DNA from 2 places in the Bradyrhizobium sp. USDA 4516 genome. Region 1 is predicted to be linked to the other one. Evidence: predicted binding sites of a transcription regulator. Region 1 holds the regulator's gene; the other holds the start of a gene.
The links. The regulator LexA, encoded in region 1, represses DNA repair genes until DNA is damaged. The targets are predictions, from matches to a motif close to TGTTCNNNNTGTGTTCNG.
Positions count from the first base shown of each region.

Region 2: ACVI1L_RS20620 (ribonuclease T2 family protein) is a predicted target of LexA. The motif match lies at 2,711-2,728, and genes of this name have one in related genera.

Region 1 covers NZ_JBSRXT010000001.1:7,760,833-7,768,584, reverse strand. Annotated here, with positions in the region: gene ACVI1L_RS35805 (SPW repeat domain-containing protein) at 1-25, shown strand, start outside; gene ACVI1L_RS35800 (MFS transporter) at 345-1,673, opposite strand; gene ACVI1L_RS35795 (ComEC/Rec2 family competence protein) at 2,106-4,391, shown strand; gene ACVI1L_RS35790 (hypothetical protein) at 4,388-4,615, opposite strand; gene ACVI1L_RS35785 (hypothetical protein) at 4,761-5,189, opposite strand; gene lexA (transcriptional repressor LexA) at 5,446-6,150, opposite strand; gene ACVI1L_RS35775 (molybdopterin molybdotransferase MoeA) at 6,394-7,605, opposite strand; gene ACVI1L_RS35770 (HAD family hydrolase) at 7,625-7,752, opposite strand, start outside.
Region 2 covers NZ_JBSRXT010000001.1:4,438,038-4,445,789, reverse strand. Annotated here, with positions in the region: gene ACVI1L_RS20640 (TonB-dependent siderophore receptor) at 1-420, opposite strand, end outside; gene ACVI1L_RS20635 (DUF3617 domain-containing protein) at 1,141-1,671, opposite strand; gene ACVI1L_RS20630 (hypothetical protein) at 1,715-2,014, opposite strand; gene ACVI1L_RS20625 (hypothetical protein) at 2,181-2,657, shown strand; gene ACVI1L_RS20620 (ribonuclease T2 family protein) at 2,772-3,458, shown strand; gene ACVI1L_RS20615 (23S rRNA (adenine(2030)-N(6))-methyltransferase RlmJ) at 3,692-4,552, shown strand; gene ACVI1L_RS20610 (cold-shock protein) at 4,814-5,026, shown strand; gene ACVI1L_RS20605 (outer membrane protein) at 5,300-5,923, opposite strand; gene uvrC (excinuclease ABC subunit UvrC) at 6,190-7,752, shown strand, end outside.

The DNA.
Region 1 (7,752 bases):
TCGCTGGCATCACCGAGCTGGCTGAGAGGAAGCTGACTGAGACGTTGGCCTGACCGCCAACCAAAGGCGGCCGGAGCGGGGATTTGCTTGGCGCGGGATCCCCTCTGCCGCCCGATGCAGGTTCTACAGAGACATCACGCCAGAGACGGCGGGTACGGGACGATTCAGAAGCGTCGTCCCGCACGCGCTGGACGGCGGCCATGGCGCCTGCTGCAGGGTGAGAGCGCTTTCGAGCGACGTGGATAGCGGCTCGCGTAAGGAAAACGCATCGAGACAAGATTCTAGAGTCCCGTTCCGATCCCGTCGGAACGGAGCTGTAGTCGCCCGTCAGCAAGGTGACTCCGTCACGATGCGGCTTTCGCCTCGATCTGCTCCCAAATTCTGGTCTTGCGTGTCTCGGGCATGATGAAAACGGCGATCACGAAGCACACCGCGGGAACGACAATCGGGTAGATCAGCGCGTAGCCGATGCTGCCGGTCGCCGCGAAGGCGGCTGATGTGATGAACGGCACCAATCCGCCGCCCCATCCATTGCCGATATGATACGGCACCGAGACCGAGGTGTACCTGATCCTGGCCGGGAAAAACTCCGCCAGGAACGCGCCGACCGGCCCGTACACCATCCCGACATAGCAGACGAGGATGAAGATGATGAAGACGGCGACCGGATAGTTGATGTGTCCCGGCTGCGTGACCATGCCGAGCCACAGATACAGCGGATAGTAGGTGATCGCGGCAAGCAGCATTCCTCCGAGGATCACGGACTTGCGGCCGATCTGATCCGACAGCCAACCAAAGAAGATCAGGCTCGGCGTTGCGATCAACAATGCGGCTCCCACGATGTAGGCCGAGGTAACCGCATCGACCTTGGAGACCTGCTGCAGGAAGTACAGTGCCCAGAATTGGCCACTGTACCAGACCACGCCCTGTCCAATCAGGACGACGATGGCGATCAGGATGTACTTGATGTTGGCGCTGAGGAAAGCTTCCCGCCAGGGATTCCTGGTCATCTGTCCCTGTGCCTTGATCTCCTGGAAAATCGGCGTCTCCTGGAGCTGCAGGCGGATGTAGATGGCGATGGCCACCAGCACGAACGAGACCAGGAACGGTACGCGCCACGCCCATTCGTCAAAGGCCTGATTGCCGGCCCAGGTTCGGGTCAGAACGATCACCGCCAGCGACACCACGATCCCGAGCGTCGGCGAGGTTTGTAGCCAGCCCGTGTAGTAGCCGCGGCTGTCGTCCGGAACATGCTCGGCGACGTAGGTGATGGCGCCGCCATATTCGCCGCCCAGGCAGAGACCCTGGATCATCCGCAAGCCGAACAGAACGAATGCGGCCGTCAGGCCGATCGACTGATAAGTTGGGATCAGTCCGATCGCTCCCGTTCCCAGGCCCATTCCGCTCAGCGTAATGAGGAATGTATATTTGCGGCCGACCCGATCGCCCATCCATCCGAACAGGAAGGCCCCCAGCGGGCGGATCAGGAATCCCGCAGTGAACAGCGCGATCGTGCTCAGCAGGGCTGCGACGGGGTGGGATTGCTCAAAGAACTTGACCGAAAGAACGGCGGCCAGGCTGCCAAAAATATAAAAGTCGTACCATTCAATGATGTTTCCCACTGACGCAGCGACAATCACGCGGCGAAAATCGCTTGGTACTTGAATTGCCATGTGCTGCTCCTCTCAAATGCAAACGCTACTCCTCGCGTTTTTCAGCGATCTATCCGCTCGCGGAGTGCGCGTGGTGCACGGCGTTACAGGCGAGATTTGCGCGTTCGTCCGCAACGCCTGATCTCAGGGGAGTTGTGGCCACCTGAGAGGAGCTCCAGCGGCCTTCAAGTGCCGCGAGCCGTCACTGCCTCATCTCCGTCTCTTCGGGAGCGGAGGCATCAGGACAGTCTATTCCTAATGTGATCGGTATCTTAGTGAGACTTTCGGCTCGATCGATTTGACGCAGGCGGCAGCCGTGGCCCGGCGCGAGCTAGGCAAGGCGCAGGACGATCCAGATACCCGGGCGTTCCCGGTCCGTATTCTGCATCCGTTCCGCTAGTCGGGTGACGGGGCGATCCGCTAGCCTGCCGCCCGGCAGGGATCGCAAGCGGAATGGCGGAGCAGGGCACGACGCCGGGCGGCAAACGCGGCTACGCGGGGACGTGGCCGCCGCGCACGGCTGCGCCGGTCGGCGGCTTTCTCCCGGTGCGCGCCGGCATCTGGAAGCCTCTCGTCGAGACATTGCGGCAATGGGCGCGCGCCGAGGCCGGCGCTGGCCGCCTGTTGCCCTGGGTGCCGGTGGCGTTCGGCACCGGCATCGCGTTCTATTTCGCGGCCGAGCACGAGCCGGTGCTGTCGGTCGCGGCCACCGTCGCAATCCTGCTCTGCCTGCTGGCGCTGCTGCTGCGGCGGCGCAGCGTGTTTCCCGTCATCGCGCTGCTGGCCGCGGTGGCCGCGGGCTTTGCGACGGCGACCTGGAAGACGGCGCGCGTCGCTCACACGGTGCTGGCGCGGCCGATGTTCTCGGTGGCGCTGACCGGCTTCGTCGAGACGCGCGACATCCGCGAGAAGACCGATCGTTTCGTGCTGCGCGTGGTTTCGATGGAGAGCCCGCGCGACATGACGAAGCTCAATCGGGTCCGGCTCTCGGTGAAGAAGGGCACCGCGCCCGATGTCGGCAGCTTCGTTGAGTTGAAGGCGCGGCTGTTGCCGCCGCTCGGGCCGCAGCGCCCGGGCTCCTATGATTTCGGCCGTGACCTGTATTTCCAGGGCATCGGCGCCTCCGGCTTCGTGATGGGCGCCGTCAAGACCAGGGAGCCGCCTGCGACCGGCGGCTTTGCGCTGCGCTACGCCGCCTTCATGCAGGGCCTGCGCGACGCCATCGACGCGCGGATTCGCACCACGCTCGACGGCGACCAGCGCGCGATCGCGACCGCCTTGCTCACCGGCCGGCGCGACGCGATCTCGACGCCGGTCAACGATGCGATGTTCATCTCGGGACTCGGCCACGTGCTGTCGATCTCCGGCTACCACATGGCCGTGGTCGCCGGCGTCGTGTTTTTCGCGGTGCGCGCGCTGCTCGCGCTGTTTCCGGCGCTGACGGCGGGGCATCCGATCAAGAAATGGGCGGCGGCGGCCGCGCTGGTCGCCGCCGCATTCTATCTTCTGCTGTCGGGCGCCGAGGTTGCGACGCAGCGGTCGTTCTTCATGACCGCCGTGGTGCTGCTCGCCGTGATCGTCGACCGCCGCGCGATCACCTTCCGGACGCTGGCGGTGGCGGCGCTGATCGTGCTCGCGATCGCGCCGGAGGCGCTGGTGCATCCCAGTTTCCAGATGTCGTTTGCGGCAACGCTCGGGCTGGTGGCGCTGGTGCAGATCGGGCTGCCGAACCTGCTGGCGTCGCCCGACCATTCGGCAACTGCGCGGGTTGCGCTGTGGGGCGGCCGCGAGCTCACGATGCTGATGCTGGCCTCGCTGGTGGCGGGGCTGGCGACGACGCCCTATGCCGCGTTCCATTTCCACCGCGTGACGCCCTACGGGCTGCTCGCCAACCTCGCGGCGATGCCGGTGGTCTCGGCGGTCGTGATGCCGGCCGGCCTGCTCGGACTCGTCGCCATGCCATTCGGCTTCGACGGCGTGTTCTGGGCGATCATGGGTCTTGGCATCGACTGGATGATCCTGGTGACGCAATGGGTCGCCGCACTCCCGGGCGCGGTCGGCCGCATGGCGGCGTTCGGCATCGGGCCGCTGATCGCAGCGAGCGCCGGCATCATCCTGCTCGGGCTGCTGCGCACGCCGCTGCGCTGGTCAGGTGCGGTGCTGCTGCTGGTGGCCTCGGTCTGGGCGCTCAGGGTGCCGCAGCCGGACGTGCTGATCTCGGGCGACGGCCGCAATGTCGCGGTGCGTGGCGGTGATGGACGGCTGCATCTGATGCAGAGCGCCAAGGATGCATTTTTGGTCAAGGAGTGGCTGGCGGCGGACGCCGACGCGCGCACCGCCACCGATGCGTCGCTCGGCGAGGGCGTCTCGTGCGATGCCGGCGGCTGCGTGACCCAGGGACCCGGCGGCGCCTTCGTCGCGCTGGCGACCCGGCCGGAGGCGCTGGCGGACGACTGCGAGCGCGCAGCCCTGATCGTGACGGCGCGGCCGGCGCCGCAGGGCTGCGCGGCATCGGTGATCGATGCCGAGCGGCTGCGCCGCCACGGCGCGCTGGTGCTGCGAAGGATCAGGGACGGCTACGCCGTCGATGCGGTCAAGCCCGGCGGGATCGACCGGCCGTGGTCGCCGGCGGTTCCCGGCGACGGCGAGAGCGAAACGACGCTGCGCGCGCCCGCCGCCGCGCCGCGGCCTGCGGTGGATGCGACGCCGGCCGAGACCGATCTGCAGGGTGATGATTAGCCGTGGTCCGGCGAGGGGCCGCTCGGCAGCTCGAACAGGCCGAGATGGTATTCGTCGGAGTCGGGGCCGGCGTCGGGCTTCTTGACGAGGGTGAAGGAAGCCTCGGGAAATTGCTCCCAGACTTTCAGGTCGTCGGCCGTTACCGTCAGCCAACCGAACCGGAACATGTAGCGGCCCGGTTCCGTGACGCGTCCAGCCTTTTGCCATGTGACCTTATCGACCACCGCGCACGTCCTCCGTGCCCGATGATGCGCCAAGGTGCCGGCCGACGCAAATCTCCTTCAGCGCCCCGGAAGCGGGAGTCCGGGGTCGCCCGAAATTGCTTAGGTCATCCGCCGCCGAACAGCTCATTCCGCGGCGACGATGCGCTCAACCCAAAAACAGGGTTGCGAATGCGGAGGGCCGCCGCTCCACAACCTTCGGCTTCTGCTCGACCGGCGGATGCAGCGCCGGCAATTGCAGCACGCTGACGCGCTGTCCCTCGACCAGCTGGGTCACCAGCACATGGCTGCCGTCGGGGAATTCGACCGCGTCATGATGCCGATCAGGCACGTCGGGCTCGACTTCGTTGAACACGCCGACGCGATAGTTCAGCGTCTTGGTCCAGATCCAGCGGCTGTCGTAGCGAACGTTCTCGGCGAAAGCGAGCTCGGTGCCCGGCAGCATGCAGACCGCGACAGTGGGGTCATTCTCCGAAGCAAAGCCGCGGGTCGACGTGCCGCGGAACGTCGTCGTGATCAGCGTCTCTCCGACAATGGCGGGGCGCGATGCCACGGCGTGCAGACTATAGTCACACATCGGATGGCTCCTCATTTCGAGGTAGCGACCCGTGCCTCTCCTTGAGGCATTAGGGCCTCTACCAGAGTGGACGATAGCGAACGAGCGTCTGCTCGTTTCTGGGCGATTGTACGACTGGTCCGAGATCGCTCCGATCACAAACACGCGACGCTGCGCGAGAGGTATCGGAGCGCATCGGGCAGGCCGTACGCTACACTATCATGCAAGGAACGATCCGACGTGTTGCTCGTTCCCGGCCGCCGCAAGTATTTGCAATTCAGTATTTGCGATAAAGGCCGATCAGCTTGCCCTGGATGCGGACCCGGTTCGGCGGCAGGATGCGCACTTCATAGGCGGTGTTGGCCGGCTCGAGCGCGATCGATGCGCCGCGGCGGCGGAAGCGCTTCAGGGTGGCTTCCTCCTCGTCGATCAGCGCCACCACGATGTCGCCGGTATTGGCGACGTCGTTGCGCTGGATCAGCGCCATGTCGCCGTCGAGGATACCGGCATCGACCATCGAGTCGCCGCGCACCTCGAGCGCATAGTGCTCGCCGGCACCGAGCATGTCGGGCGGCACGCTGATGGTGTGGCTGCGGGTCTGCAGCGCCTCGATCGGCGTACCGGCGGCGATCCGGCCCATCACGGGGACCGCGACCGGACGGTTGCCGTCGTCCTCGGCAATCGGCGGCGTGCTGGCGCGCCGGCCGAGGGTGCCTTCGATGACGCTGGGCGTGAAGCCGCGGCGGCCGTTGCCGCCGCCGGCCGAGAGTTCGGGCAGCTTGATGACCTCGATGGCGCGGGCGCGGTTCGGCAGGCGGCGGATGAAACCGCGTTCCTCCAGCGCAGTGATCAGGCGGTGGATACCGGACTTCGAGCGCAGGTCGAGCGCATCCTTCATCTCGTCGAAGGAGGGCGGTACGCCGGCCTCTTTCAGACGTTCATTGATGAAACGCAGTAGTTCGTACTGTTTGCGCGTGAGCATCTCGAGTATTCCCCCGGTTGATAGCGTCGTTCGATTCCGAGACTCTTCTGGTGGGGCCTGCAGGCCGGGCCTGACCTCAGGAGCATGTGCTCGATGCACCTGCTTCCACGCGGCTTCCCGATTGTAGACACCAGTACTCGAAACAAATCATGAACGGACACTATATGTTCGATATGTGTTCCGCAACCACTTAATTTCCGGTGAACGCGTCGGGCAACGCACAATCGGCGGGGCGCGAAAACCCTATTCGGGCAGTGTCAGAATCTCGCATTCGCTGCCCTTGACGGCAGCTGCCGCAAACGGCGGACGCACGAGAAGTGCCCGTGCCGCAGCGAGATTCCCGAGCAGCGACGAGTCCTGCTGCGTCACCGGCGTTGCGATCAGCGTGCCGTCCTCGCGCGCTTCGAGCCGCGCACGCAGATAGTCCTCGCGCTGGTCGTTGGCGGCGAGGTCGCGGCCGAGCAGGGCGCTCGCGCGGCGATGATGAATCACTTTCCGGCCGCTCAGCGCCCGAATCAACGGCACCAGGAACAGGAAGGCGCAGACATAGGACGACACCGGATTGCCGGGCAGACCGATCACCCGCATCGCGCCGAGCCGGCCATGCATCATCGGCTTGCCGGGCCGCATCGCAATCCGCCAGAACGCCATCTCGACGCCCTCGGCTTCCAGCGACCGCTTGACGAGATCGTGGTCGCCGACCGAGGCGCCGCCTGTCGTGATGAGGACATCGGCGCCGGCCTCGCGTGCCCGGCGGATGCCCGCCGTGGTCGCCTCTACCGTGTCGGCGGCAACGCCGAGGTCGAGGGTCTCGGCGCCTTCGGCGCGCGCCAGCGCCCGCAGCGCGTAGCCGTTGGAATAGACGATCTGGCCGGGACCGGGCTGCGAGCCCGGCATCACCAGCTCGTCGCCGGTCGCCAGCACCGCGACCTTCGGGCGGCGGCGCACCGCAAGTTCCGGATAGTTCATGGCGGCCGCCAGCGACAGCGCGCGGTCGGACAGGCGGCTGCCGCCGGCGAGCAGCACCTCGCCCTCACGGAAGTCGACCCCGGCCGGGCGGATGTGCCGCCCGACGCTGGCGGCCTCCGAGATCGTGATGTGGTCGCCGTCGACGGCGGTGTCTTCCTGGATGATCACAGCGTCGGCGCCATTGGGGATCACGCCGCCGGTGAAGATCCGCACCGCCTCGCCGGCGCCGACCGTCCGCTCGAACGGCCGTCCGGCGGCGACTTCGCCGATCACCTTGAGCCGGGCCTTTAGATCGGCCGCATCGGCGGCGCGCACTGCATAGCCGTCCATCGCCGACATCGGCTGCGGCGGCTGGGTGCGGAGCGCCGCGAGGTCGTGCGCAAGCGTGCGGTGGTAGGCGGCATCGAGCGCGACCATCTCCTCCGGCAGCGGTTCGGCGCCGGCGAGGACGGCGGACAGGGCATCGGCAACCGGCATCAGGGCCACGCTCAGAGCTCCTCAATTCCTAAGTTTCAATACCAAGTGCGGTCAAAGCCCTTGCCACGTCATCCGTCGACGTCACGTGGATAGCATGAAGGCCGCGCGCCCGCGCACCTTCGATATTGGCGGCCAGGTCGTCGAAAAACAGGATCT
Region 2 (7,752 bases), 3.3 Mb from region 1:
GCCGCCCTGGCGCAGGCCGTCGCGATAGATCCCTGTATAGGTCGCGTCGAAGCCACGGATGTAGAAACTATCGAACCTTGGATCATAGCCGAACGCCGTGGTCGTCACGCCGGGCGTGTAGCTGACGGCGTCCTTGAGCGTCTGAACGTTGCGATCCCTTAGCTCCTTTTGCGTCACGACCGAAAGCGACTGCGGCGTTTCGATCAGCGCTGTGCTGGTCTTGGTGCCGGCAGTGCTGGCGGTCGCGACGTAACCCGTCGTCGTACCGATCGCGCCACCTGTGCCTTGCGACCGCGGAGCCTGACTCTGGGCGGACGCCGAGGCACTGCGGCGCCGGTTCGCCGCGACCGCGCGCGAAGTCCTGGTATTCTGACTTGAAACGACGGCACCGCGCTTTTTTGCGGCGCCAGGTTCATCCACCGTCACTGCGGGAAGTTCGCTGACATTGCTCTGCGGAGGACTTGTCTGCGCCTGAGCGCTGGCGACGTCTGCACCCATTGGCACAAGTATGACCGAACCGAGTAGCGCCGCATTGATCGCAGCCGTTGATGCGAGCAAGCCGCGCTTGCTCCGCAACGAAGCCATTCCCACCGAACAAATCCCCACATTGCCTTACGCCGACATCGATCGAGTCGCGTTTGCGACAAGGCCGGCATCGATTGGGGCGGACTTCTATCGGCGGGATGATCGAAATTCCACACGCGCAAAATAGAATCGATGGAAGCAGAAACGAAGCGCAACACTGGAGTGATTCAAGATGCGCAACGCTGGAACGATTCAAAACGACATGTTGGCGCGTCAGGCTTTCGACACAACGAATGCGAATGCGATGCGCGTCGTCTCTCGCAGAGAGTCTCGAACGCGGGAGCACGCGGCGATCATTCGATGATGTTGCATCCGTCGACGTCATCGCGCGCCAAGGAGCGCACGAACGCGGTGAACCGTCATCCCCGCGCAAAGGCTTCGCCTTTGCGCGGGGATGACGGGGAGGGATCGGATGGATTTCACATCGCCTCAGCGCAAGATTGCTTTGCAATTTTGTCGCGAGCTACTCGAAGTGATGGTGGTGCAAGCTGCGCAGCCTCTCAGCATGCGAGGCGATGCATTCGGGCGCCCGGCAACAGCCGGATGCGCTGCGCGCTACTTCTGCTTGGGCATGAGGCCCTTCAGCTTTTCCATGTCCTTGACGTTCATCTTCATGCCGCCGGGCATGATGATGTCGCCGGCCTTCTGGTCGCTCTTGCAGGCGCCGAGCCATTTCGCCTCGATGGTCATCGTGGTGTCACGCGAGCCGGCCGCGCCGCCCTCGGCATGCGAGGTGCTCTTCACCGTGTAGGCGGAATTGAAATCGCCGACGATCTCGGCATGGCTCTGCATCGTCATGCCGGCGACGCTGCAGACGCTGTCGCTGACATAGCCGGTCGCGGTCTTCTGGATATCCTGCTTCGAGCAGACTTCCTTGGCCATCGGCGAGGCCGCCGCGCTCATCTCCTTGTCGGTGGTCTCGTCGGTGCAGTGCTGCATGGTGATTTCGGGCATCGGCCCGCCGGTGCGCACCATCTTCATCTCCCACAGACCGGCCTTGCGGATCGGCAGGTCGACGGCACTTGCGGCGCCAGCGGACAGGACAAGGCACACAGCCGAACCAAGCAAGGCAAGCTGTCGGGTCATGCGGTCGGCTCCCGGCTGAACGATCGAAAGATCCGGTGCGCGCTCAGTAGAGCGTGCGCAGCGGCCTCTGGGCTGCGCCATAGGGCACCCAGCGACAGGCGAAAGAGATGTAGCCGCCCGGATAGTTCTGCATCGCAAGGAACTTAACCACCTTGCCGTAGGAGGCGCAGTGATCGACTGCGAGTTGCCGGGCGTCGCTCTGGGTCGCCAGCGTATAGGCGATGATACCGCCGGTATCATTGCCCTTGAACGGCGGTACCGGCTGCATCCAATCCGCCCGCGCCGGCACAACGGCCAGCATCCCGCAAACGGCAACCAGGCACGCGGCCAATTTCCTTCGCATCGCAGACTCCATTTCGCTTCGAGCCAACATAGAGTGCGCCGGCGACCGTGAAAAGAACGAGCCGGCTCCCCAAAGTGGACTTCTCCGCAGGTGTTGCCGCCCTGCACTTGACCTTGCCGGGGCTTCGCGGCACCGTCCGCGGCATCGGATAATCGGGTGGATTCCCATGCGCAACCTGTTCAACTCCCGCAATAAACTCGGCCGCAAGCTCGGCCTCGGCGCCGCACTCGCGGTCGGCCTGCTGGCTTTCGGGGGTACGGCCCAGGCCGCCAATCCGCTCGAAATGAACTTCTGGCTGTCCGGCCCGCGCTATGACGGCAATGTGGCCCCATGCGAGAAGGCCCTGACGGTCATCAGCACGCAATTCCAGGAAAAGGAAGCCACCTTCTGGAATTCGCCGCTCGTGATCACCGGCTTCAACGGGATTCACGAAACCGCCTTCCGCCCCTGGCAGTCCGACAATATCCCGCGCCGTTATTGCACGGGCGAGGCGATGCTGAGCGACGGCAAAGTGCGCAAGGTGCACTATTCGATCATCGAGGACGGCGGCTTTGCCAGCATCAATCAGGGCGTCGAATGGTGCGTCGCGGGGCTCGACCGCAACTGGACCTATAACCCGTCCTGCAAGGCCGCGCGGCCCTGATCTCCGACCAGATTGCTAAAGCAGGAGCCGCCGCCATTTGGACGGCGGCTTTTTGTTCTTGAAATGTTCTCGCGGCCTGCTAGGCTCTGGGCGGTCGAGTGAGGGAGCGTTTTGATGCCTCGGTTGGACACGATTTCCCGATTTTTGATTTCGGTTGCCATTATTCTGTGCGGTGCGGTCGGGGCGTCGGCCCAGGATCGCCGCCAGAATGCGCCCGGTGAGTTCGATTTCTATGTGCTGTCGCTGTCGTGGTCGCCCTCGTTCTGCGAGGCGGCGAGCGAGCGCGGCAACAACGGCCGCGGCACGCAGGCGCAATGCGGCGGACGGCCCTATTCCTTCGTGGTGCACGGCCTGTGGCCGCAATATGAGCGGGGCTTTCCGGAATACTGCCAGCGGCCTTCGCCGCGACTCGCCCGCAGCATCATGAGCTCGATGCTCGACCTGATGCCGGCGCCCGGGCTGATCTACAACGAGTGGGACAAGCACGGCACCTGCTCCGGTCTCGGCGAGCGCGCCTATTTCGAAGCCATCCGCAAGGCCCGCGCCACGGTGAAGATCCCCGAGGAATTCCTGCAATTGTCGGAGCCGAAGACGGTCGCGCCCGACGAGCTGGAGACGGCATTCATCAAGGTCAATCCGGGCCTCAGCAACTCCGCGATCTCGGTGACCTGCGACAGCAAGCGGCTCAGCGAGGTGCGGATCTGCCTCAGCAAGGATCTGCAATTCCGCTCCTGCGAGGAAATCGACCGCCGCGCCTGCCGCCGCGATCAGGTGCTGATGCCGCCGGTTCGCGGCGGCTGAAACTCTGGGTCATGGCCGGCAGACCCGCGCTGCGCGTCGTCGCGCAGCATGTCCCGGCCACCTGCGCCATCGCGAAACAAGCAAGATAAGGCGCAGATGCCTGGGAGCCGGCTACGCCAAGGCTTCGCCGAGCTCGGACGTTACCCCCGCCGAAGCTTTAGCGAAGGCCGGGACAAGCCCGGGCATGACGAGTACAACATGCGCACCCTTTGGGAGCGCAGCACGATCATCACATGAACTACCGTCACGCCTTTCATGCCGGCAGCTTTGCCGACGTCATCAAGCACATCGTGCTGGTGCGCATGCTCACCTATCTGCAGGACAAGCCGGCGCCGTTCCGCGTCATCGACACCCATGCCGGCGCCGGTCTCTATGATTTGACGTCGAGCGAAGCGCAGCGCGGCGGCGAATGGCTCACCGGCATCGCGCGGCTGATGCAGGCGCGGCTCTCCGACCAGGCATTGCCGCTGATCGCGCCCTATCTCGACATCGTCAGAGCATTCAATCCGAAAGGCGAGCTGAAAGCCTATCCTGGTTCGCCGTTGATCGCGCGGGCGCTGCTGCGTCCGCAAGATCGCCTCACCGCCTGCGAGATCGAACCGACGGCGCGCAAACAACTGATCGACGCGCTGCGACGCGACGCGCAAGCGCGCGTCGTCGATCTCGACGGCTGGATGGCGCTGCCCGCATTCGTGCCGCCGAACGAACGGCGCGGCCTGGTGCTGATCGATCCGCCGTTCGAAGCGAAGGACGAGTTCGAGCGGCTGGCCAGTGCTTTCACGGAAGCGTACGCGAAGTGGCCGACCGGCTCGTATCTTTTGTGGTACCCCGTAAAAACCCGGAGAGCCACCGATGAGCTAACGCGCAGTGTGGCTGCTGCAGCAGCAAGCAGCCGGCCCGCCGGCAAATGCCTGCGATTGGAATTCAGTGTGGCACCGCAAGAAGCAGGCGCAGGCCTCGTTTCCACAGGGCTTTTGCTGGTGAATCCGCCGTGGACGCTGGCGAATGAGTTGAAGATCATCCTGCCCGAACTCGAGAAGCCGCTCGGTCAAGGCGGCGCGGGACGCTTCAGACTCGAGACGCCTAAACCATGATCGACAACCTCCTACTGAAAAGTTCAATTTTGAGCATAGGCAATTTGCGCGGAACCGTATTATGCTCATCCTGTTACGACTGGCTTTACGTTCCGCTTCCGCGAATGGTTGCGGCGGAGTGACAAGGCCGAAATAAATCCAGGCAGACCGGCGGCGTGACGCCGGCCTGTTCAGGTGGCCAAGCTTCCGACAAGCGAATGTCGGTCAACCGCTACGCGGCGTGCGCGTAGCGGTGGAGCAATACGGGGGAGGAGTTTCCCGATGGCCATGACTGGGACAGTCAAGTTCTTCAACGGAGAGCGTGGCTACGGCTTCATCAAGCCTGATGATGGCGGCCGCGATGTGTTCGTTCACATCACAGCTGTCGAGCGTGCAGGATTGAAGGACCTGACTGAAGGACAACGCATTACGTTCGAGGTTGAGCCCGACAAGAAGGGCAAGGGCCCGAAGGCGGTCAACCTGGTGGTCTCATGACGAGCGCTCGCGATGCGCGGCTCGGAATGAACACCGAATGAGGCGTTGCGTGTGAGTTGGCTGCCGAGCGCGTGGCTGGCGCTCGCTGGATGACCACCTGCATGATGCGGACGCGACCGGCGGAGCCGCATATCCCACACGTGCGGCCCACCGATTGGATTCGCGCACGCCGCGGCATGCATGTCGCATGCGCGACGTTGAGATCATCAACACAAAGAAAAACCCGGCCGCGCAAGGCGCGGCCGGGAGTTGATGGTTGACGTTTTCTTGTTCTCAGAAGTGATAGTTGATGCCGGCGCGAACCAGGCTGAAGCTGTAGCCGTTCGACACACCACCGGTGATCGTGAAATTGCTGTTGGCAAGGTCGACGTAGAGATACTCGATCTTGGCGCTCCAGTGCGGGGCAAAGCCCATTTCGGCGCCGGCACCGACGGTGAAGCCCGCATTGGTGTGGCTCTCCGTGATGCCGAACGTCTCGCCGCGCAGTTCGCCGAAGGCGAGACCGCCGGTCGCGTAGAACAGCACGTTATTGACCGCATAGCCGGCGCGGCCGCGCACCGTGCCGAACCACGGGTTGGAGAACTTCCACGGCGCGAACCGGTCGTCGGCTGTGGTGCCCTGGATATCGGCCTCGATACCGAACACCCAGGGGGAGCCGTTCTGGAAGTTGTAGCCGGCCTGTACACCGCCGACGAAACCGGACGGCTTGGTCGGGTTGTTCTCCACCGAGCCCCAGCCATAGCCGACATTGCCGCCGAGATAGGGGCCGGCCCAGCTATAGGCATTGAGCGGCTGATAGACGGTATAGGGCGATCCGTAATTGAGGTCGGCCGACGCGGCCGAGGTCGTCCAGCCTGCAACGATCAGTGCCAGCGCACGCGCAACAAACCGGGTCATTGGTACTCTCCAGAACGCAACTGCCGCAGCCCGCCGGCGAGGGCCGGCGTGGTTACGGAATTCCACTTTTTTCGCTAAGGTTTATCGAGAGTTTTAAGTTAAAGGGCTGTTAAGCCGGGTTACCGGCCCGCTCATCAGTCTTAACAAGGTGTTACGCACCCCCTCCCGGCGCCCGTGCGGGGCCGGTAACCTCCTGCAATCGAGGTGCTTTTTGTAGGTGCCGTCAACGCTGGCGACCGCTCGCCCAAGCACTTAGTTTACGGCCCATGGTTCACGATTCTCCCGAGCGCCCGACGCCGGCCCCCAAGGTTGACTCCAAGGCTGCCCCCAAGCCACGGCGCGGTTCGAAGTCCGACCTGCCGCAGGACGATCTGACGCTCGATACAAGCGACGTCGATCCCGAAACCTCCGCCGCCGAGGAGGAGGACGAGGCGCGCCTGCCCGAGACTTCGGAGGACGCCGCCGAGGCGGTCGCCGAGGGCACGCTCTCGGTCGGGCATGCCGCGATCGAGAACGCGGTCCGCCTCGCCCCGACCTCGCCCGGCGTCTACCGCATGCTCAACGCCGCCAACGACGTGCTCTATGTCGGCAAGGCGAAGAACGTCAAAAAGCGGCTGTCGTCCTATGCGCGGGCCAACGCGCCGCTGCCGGCGCGCATCCTGCGCATGATCGCGGCGACCACGCAGGTCGAGATCGTCTCGACCATGACCGAGACCGAGGCGCTGCTGCTCGAAGCCAATCTGATCAAGCAGCTCCGTCCGCGCTTCAATGTGCAGCTGCGCGACGACAAGTCGTTTCCCTATATTCTGATCACCGGCGACCATTGGGCGCCGCAGATCCTCAAGCATCGCGGCGCGCAGTCGCGGCCCGGGCGCTATTTCGGCCCGTTCGCCAACGCAGGCGCAGTCAACCGCACCATCACGGCGCTGCAGCGCGCGTTTCTGATCCGCTCCTGCACCGACGGCTTCTTCGAAAGCCGCAGCCGGCCCTGCCTGCTCTATCAGATCAAGCGCTGCGCCGGCCCCTGCACGCGCGAGATCGACTTCCCCGGCTATAGCGAACTGGTGCGCGAGGCGACCGAATTCCTCTCCGGCCGCAGCCACGCCGTGAAGGAACTGCTCGCGGCCGAGATGGAGAAGGCCTCCGGCGAGCTCGAGTTCGAAACCGCGGCGCTGTACCGCGACCGTCTCGCGGCGCTGTCGGCGATCCAGTCGCAGCAGGGCATCAATCCGCGCACGGTCGAAGAGGCCGATGTGTTCGCAATCCACCAGGAGGGCGGCTACTCCTGCGTCGAGGTGTTCTTCTTCCGCACCGGCCAGAACTGGGGCAACCGCGCCTATTTCCCGAAGGCCGAGAAGAGCTTCACGCCCGAGGAGGTGCTGTCCTCGTTCCTCGCGCAATTCTACGACGACAAGCCGCCGCCGAAGCTGATCCTGCTCTCGCACGAGATCGAGGAAAGCGCGTTGCTCGCCGACGCGCTGTCGGTCAAGGCCGGATCCAAGATCGAGGTCACCGTGCCGAAGCGCGGCGAGAAGAAGGAGCTGATCGGCCACGCCCTCACCAACGCGCGCGAGGCGCTCGGGCGCAAGCTCGCCGATACCGCGACGCAAAGCCGGCTGCTGGAGGGCATGGTCTCGACGCTCGGCCTGCCGCACACACCCAAGCGGATCGAGGTCTACGACAACAGCCACATCCAGGGCACCAACGCGGTCGGCGCGATGATCGTGGCGGGACCCGACGGGTTCATGAAGAACCAGTACCGCAAGTTCAACATCAAGTCCGAAGGGCTGACGCCGGGCGACGATTACGGAATGATGCGCGAGGTGCTG